2 regions of the Undibacterium sp. GW821-FHT11B02 genome follow, and region 1 is predicted to be linked to the other one. Evidence: predicted binding sites of a transcription regulator. Region 1 holds the regulator's gene; the other holds the start of a gene.
What was found. The regulator sigma-54, encoded in region 1, starts transcription at its own class of promoters, with help from an activator protein. The targets are predictions, from matches to a motif close to TGGCANGNAANCTGCTTT.
Positions count from the first base shown of each region.

Region 2: the regulator sigma-54 is predicted to act here: its motif matches at 2,090-2,107, upstream of urtA (urea ABC transporter substrate-binding protein).

Region 1 covers NZ_JBXASD010000010.1:78,477-81,904, forward strand. The annotation lists gene hpf (ribosome hibernation-promoting factor, HPF/YfiA family) at 287-634, opposite strand; gene AC1RVX_RS21095 (RNA polymerase factor sigma-54) at 743-2,230, opposite strand; gene lptB (LPS export ABC transporter ATP-binding protein) at 2,242-2,994, opposite strand; gene lptA (lipopolysaccharide transport periplasmic protein LptA) at 2,995-3,428, opposite strand, start outside.
Region 2 covers NZ_JBXASD010000002.1:30,871-34,298, reverse strand. The annotation lists gene AC1RVX_RS03425 (EAL domain-containing protein) at 1-134, opposite strand, end outside; gene AC1RVX_RS03420 (ATP-binding protein) at 202-1,527, opposite strand; gene urtA (urea ABC transporter substrate-binding protein) at 2,166-3,419, shown strand.

The DNA of each region.
Region 1 (3,428 bases):
TTGGCGAAGCAAAAGAAAGTATCTCGGCCGCCGGGCCGAGACCCGGCTTGTATCTACAAAGAGCAATCGTTTTCATCAAAGTATGGGAGGTAACAAATGACTTTGGAGCGCCCGCCATATTCCTGACCACCTATGAGTTACAGTAATATGTGCACAGCTTGTCAGAGAGCAATCAATTTAGTGAATTAAATATATGATTTATTTCAAACCCTGCACCCAACAAAAAAGGACGCTTTTCGCGTCCTTGTTTTGGATACCCGCAACCCGAAGGCAGGGGTGGTAAGTCTTATGAAGCCGATGCCGGATCAGGTATGTGCTTGATGGCGTCGTGCTGATGGTTCTGAATCTTGTCTTTGTGCTTGATGACCTGACGATCCAGTTTGTCTACCAGCGTATCAATCGCTGCATACAGATCATGAGCCAGACTTTCAACATGAATATCTTTGCCACTGATATGCAAATTAATGTCGGCTTTGTGTCGTTTTTCCTTTTCCCGGAGCTTGTCCACCGTCAGGATGACGGCGATATCAATGACCTGGTCGAAATGTCGCCTGATACGTTCTAGTTTGGTATGTACATATTCACGAATTGCAGGAGTTACTTCGACGTGATGTCCACTGATGGTGAGATTCATACTGTGCTCCTATAGTGATGTTGCTTGCTGTAACGATAAGCTCATTGCTGTCTTATTGCCTTGAGCTAAATCATATATAGCAATTCAAACCGTGATTACAAGGACTGCTTACAAAGATTTACGCAAACTCACTGGGGGGATTTTGAGGGCTTCACGGTATTTGGCAACTGTCCGTCGGGCAATTACCATGCCCTGTTCACCCAGCATGTCTGCAATTTTGCTATCAGAGAGTGGGCTTTTCTGGTCTTCTGCTCCTATCAACTGCTTGATGAGTGCGCGTATCGCGGTGGAAGATGCTTCTCCCCCTGTTTCCGTCGCGACATGGCTGCCGAAAAAGTATTTCAACTCAAACATGCCGTGAGGGGTCAGCATGTATTTTTGAGTTGTTACACGTGAGATAGTGCTCTCGTGTAATCCTAGTGTATCAGCAATTTCGCGCAAAACAAGGGGGCGCATGGCAACAGCACCGTGCGTGAAAAAATTGCGTTGTCTTTCAACTATCGCTTGTGCAACGCGCAAAATGGTGTCGAAACGTTGCCGCATATTCTTGATGAGCCAGCGCGCTTCCTGCAGCTGTGAGCCCAACCCACCTTCACCACGATTTTGCTTCATGATGTTGGCATACATGCTGCTGACACGCAATTTGGGCATAACATCCTGATTCAGCATGACTTGCCAGCCATTACCTGATTTCTTGACGATAACATCCGGCACAACATAATCAGATTCATCGACCGCAAAGTCGATGCCAGGGCGGGGTTTGCATAGCCTGATGACAGTTTGTGCGTCGCGCAAATCTTCGTCATCACAGTCAAGAATTTTCTTGAGTTTGGTGAAATCTCTTTGTGCAAATAAGGTCAGTTGCGTTTCAACAATTTGCAACGCCAGCCTGCGTGTCACGAAAGCAACTTTTGGCAAACGCTTGATTTGCAGGGCCAGGCATTCTGAAGGTGTGCGAGCGCCCACACCTGCCGGGTCAAAGCTTTGTAGCATGTTTAAGGCAAACGCCAGCTCTTCTGGTTCGACACATAATTCCAGTGGCAGGCTAGCATGGATTTCTTCCAGGGTTTCCGTCAGGTAGCCATTGTTGTCGATGGCGTCAATCATCAGCTCGACCAGGGCGCGGTCACGGGGTTCGCGCAGGTTCAAGCGCATTTGTTCTTGCAGATGTTCTCGCAGCGTGATGTGGGCGGCACCTAGTTGCGGGCGACCATCTTCATCGTCACTGCTCTTGCTGCCGTGATGCACATCATCAAAACTCCAGTCATCTTCACTGGCGCTGGTTGCCTCGTTGCTGATGGCGGTGTCCGTTTCACCTTGCGGCTCGGCAGTGCTACTGCTTTCATCTCGTACGGCGGGTGCTTCCATGCCGGCATCAGCCGCTGTGCTGCTGGTATTGATGGCACCGTCGGCCAACAGCCGTACGGCATGGTCCAGCGGGTCATCCACACGCTCCAGCATGGGATTTTCTATGAGCAGGGTTTCCAGTTCCTGGTGCAATTCCAATGTGGACAATTGCAGCAATCGTATCGATTGCTGCAATTGAGGCGTCAATGCCAGATGCTGGGAAGTACGTAGTTGCAGGCTTTGTTTCATGATGATTCCCGTCACATCCGGAAATGTTCCCCCAGATAGACGCGACGCACGGATTCATTTTGTATGATGTCATCCGGCTTGCCGCTGGCCAGTACTGCCCCCTGATTGATGATGTAGGCATGATCACAGATGCCCAGGGTTTCACGTACGTTATGGTCGGTAATCAACACGCCGATGCCACGTTCCTTGAGAAAACGCACAATACGCTGGATTTCGATTACGGCAATCGGGTCAACGCCGGCAAAGGGCTCGTCCAGCAAGACAAAACGCGGATTGGTAGCCAGTGCACGGGCAATTTCTACACGTCGGCGTTCGCCACCTGACAGCGACAGCGCCTGGTTTTCCCTGATCTTTTCAATTTGTAAATCGGCCAACAGGGCGTCGAGCCTGTTGGTGATGGCATCTTCGGAAAGAAATTTTCCGTTGGCATCTTTTTGTAATTCCAGCACAGCACGGATATTGTCTTCTACCGTCAGTTTGCGAAAAACGGAAGCTTCCTGAGGCAGGTACGATAAACCAAGCACGGCCCTTTGGTGTATAGGCAGTTGCGAGACATTGACATCATCGATAGTGATATCGCCGGCGTCGGATGGCACCAGGCCAACAATCATGTAGAAAGAGGTGGTTTTACCGGCACCGTTCGGGCCAAGCAAGCCAACCACTTCACCACTTTTCACTTCCAGCGATACATCGCGCACCACCTGGCGCGCGCCATAGCGTTTTTGCAATCCCTTGACGAGCAAGGTACTAGGCTTGGCACTCATTTAATTGGTCTGTTTGGGTTGCAAGGTGATTTTGACGCGGCCAGCACCGTCTACATGCTGACCAGTGGTTGAATTGGTACCGATGGCAATATCATTTTTACTGTCGTAGGACAAGTATTCGCCTTCCTGTTCCTGAGTGACCTTTTTGCCCTCCAGGTAGCGCACTTTGGCTTTGGAGATGAATTTGACGATCTCTGTTGTCTGATTGTATTCAGCACGGTCGGCTTCGCCTTCTACCCACAGATCGGGGCCGCCATCGCGTTTTTGCCGGAAGCTGACTTTTTTGCCGACACCACCAGTCAGTACCACAAACTGGTCACCATTTGGTGCTTCGGTGACGACGGCTTTTTCAGAGTTCACTATTAGCGTACCGCGTATCAGTTGCACACCTTTGGATAAGATACGTACGCTGTTTTTTCCATCGCTTTCAGAAT
Region 2 (3,428 bases), on a different contig from region 1:
GCACCATAGGTCACATGATTCCAGCGTAATAATGCTTCCACGCCGACGAGTAAACCGGTTTGTAAATCTGCCTTGGGTTGGTAATGTAACTGCAATTCATTGCCGGCAATCGCGAGTCGAAGTTCATTCGCCATATCCATTTGATTGATCTCACATTATGCTGACCATGCACAGCATTGTTACTAAGGGCATGGACGCTGGTTACTGTGTCGTTTGATTTTCTTGATGCAATGGGAGCCAGATTGTAAAGCAAGTACCTTTTCCTAACACACTGCTTACATCAATTCTGCCTCCGTGATTTTTGATAATGCCGTACGAAAGGGAAAGGCCCAGGCCGGTGCCGCTACCTACGGGCTTGGTAGTGAAAAAGGGTTCAAAAATACGATTCAGGTTTTCAGGCGGGATGCCGCTGCCGGTATCAAGTACCTTTATCCAGACCATATCCTTGTCACATCCTGTACTGACCTTGATGATGCCGTTTTCCTTGATCGCATGCGAGGCATTCACCAACAAGTTCATGACAACCTGATTGATTTGTGAAATGATGCATTTGACCAACGGCAGTTTCCCATATTCTTTAACGACGTTGGCCTTGTACTTGATTTCGTTTTTAACGATGTTCAAGGTGCTGTCTATGCCTTGATGAATGTCGGCTTCTTGCCATTCAGTTTCACCCACATGCGAAAAGTCCTTGAGTGATTGAACAATATCCTTGACACGCTTAAGACCATCCATGGATTCCCGGACCAGATCTTGTATATCTTCTTTTAAAAACTCAAGGTCAGCTTTTTTCCTGATGTCATTCATCTTGCTGCTAGCCTGGTCAGGTGTTTGTGCCTGTTTTATCAAGTCTTCATAATTACTAATGACGTCAAATAATTGTTCTACATAATTTTGCAGGCTGCCAATGTTGGAGTTGACGAAACCTATGGGATTGTTGATTTCGTGCGCAATACCGGCGGCCAACTGACCGACTGATGCCATTTTTTCGGATTGCAAAAGCTGCTCATGTGCTTCTTGCAATTTTCCGATCAAAAGTCGTTGTTCTTCACCCTTCTTGAATAGGTCTTCCTCCATTTCCTTGCGCTTGGTAATGTCCGTCAAGGATCCAACCACTTCCAGGGGGTTACCGTCTTTGTCACGAATCAGCCTCAGCATATCGTGCATCCACACATATCGACCGGCTTTACTCATGAAGCGGTATTCGTAAGTACGCTCTCCCTCGGTAAACAGTTTCGCAATGCTGGAAAAAATTTGTGGGACATCTTCAGGATGAATATGGTCGAACCAGAAATTCGGGTCAGCTACCATTTCTTCTGGTTGATAGCCAAGTACATGCAGCGCATTGTTACTGACGAAAGTCATTTTGAAATCGCCTGTAGGTACGCTGCTATAGATAATAGCCGGAGTATTGTCTATCAGGTATTGCAACCGGGCGTCAGTAGAAAGGCTTGCGGCCGAGTCTGGTGCTGCGGCTGTGCCCGCCGCCGGTGGGAGAATGCTGAATTCATCAAATTGATTGATCATAATCACCGACGCAGGAAAAGTGATGATAAGTATTATTTTTTTTAATTCCCTTATGACTACATATTAGAACAATAAGCATGCAGGTGGCCATAAATATTGTTTCTTTTTTCTTATCGAATTTCCATCTGGAAATTATTTAATTTTCATGGAATTGTCTTGTGTGGATAGATAAGTGCTATTGAGAACTTTTTATGCTTGTGGATAAGTCAATAAAATCAATTGCTTGGTGACAAATTTTTCAATTTCATTTACTCATTTTGCTCATGACGAATTGAGTTGACGCCATTTTTCGATGAAATATCGCGTTGATAATTAATGATTGAAAATGAGGCAATTATATTTTTGCGTTGTTTTCTGCACAATTTAAGGGCAATCGCGCACTGAAATGTGGAGTTTATATTTTAAAAATATATTGAAAAACAATTCTCCCCATTTTGGTTGGTTTTTGTGGTGCTGTCGATATTGAAAGGGCGCAGTTTACATTGAACAAATGGCTGTGCGATTGATCGCTAACACGTCGCTTCAGTCATCTTGTTGAGTGCCTTTGTCGTGATGAGGGAGGTGGCACGTTATCTGCTATCTGTAGTGAGAAGCTTGCAGTTTTTTGTTCCATGACCTCACCACTACCAGGAGAAAACATGTCACGTCGTACTGTTTTGAAAGCAACTGCACTTGCCGCAATGACTTTGGCCACTTCCGGCTGGATCTCGCAGGCACAGGCCGCCGATACCATCAAGGTCGGCATTCTGCATTCCCTGTCTGGCACTATGGCAATCTCGGAGACATCGCTAAAAGATGTAGCCTTGATGACGATTGATGAAATCAATGCTAAAGGTGGTGTCATGGGCAAAAAGCTGGAAGCGGTGGTTGTTGACCCTGCATCCAACTGGCCGTTGTTTGCCGAAAAAGCCCGCCAACTGGTATCACAAGACAAAGTATCTGTTGTATTTGGTTGCTGGACATCGGTGTCCCGTAAATCTGTACTGCCAGTGTTCAAGGAACTCAATAGCCTGCTGTTTTACCCAGTTCAGTACGAAGGTGAAGAGCTGGAGAAAAACGTTTTCTACACAGGTGCAGCACCGAATCAGCAAGCGATTCCAGCCACTGAATACCTGATGTCGAAAGAGGGTGGTGGTGCCAAGCGTTTTGTCTTGTTGGGTACAGATTATGTGTATCCACGCACGACCAACAAAATCCTGCGTGCGTTCTTGCATAGCAAGGGTGTCAAGGATACCGATATCGATGAAGTGTATACACCGTTCGGTCATTCTGATTACCAGACCATCGTTGCCAATATCAAGAAATTTGCTGCAGGCGGCAAAACTGCGGTTATTTCCACCATCAATGGCGACTCCAACGTGCCGTTCTATAAAGAACTTGGCAATGCCGGTCTGAAGGCAACGGATGTGCCTGTCGTCGCATTCTCTGTTGGTGAAGAAGAATTGCGCGGTGTGGATGCCAAACCCCTGGTCGGCCATCTGGCAGCCTGGAATTACTTTGAGTCTGTGAAAAATCCAGTGAATACTGAATTCATCAAGAAATGGAAAGACTATGCTGCCGCCAAAAAACTGCCTAATGCAGCCACGGTCGTCACCAACGATCCTATGGAAGCGACTTATGTTGGTATCTATATGTGGAAGCAGGCAGTGGAAAAAGCCAAGTCCACCGACACCGACAAGGTCATCGCCGCTATGGGTGGGCAGACTTTCAAGGCGCCATCCGGCTTTGAATTAATGATGGATAAAACCAATCACCATTTGCACAAGCCAGTCATGATTGGCGAGATCAAGGCTGACGGTCAGTTCAGCGTGGTCTACAAAACCAAGGCACCGATTCGTGCCCAACCATGGAGCCCGTATATCCCCGGCAATGAAGGCAAGCAAAAACTGTAATTGAAGGAA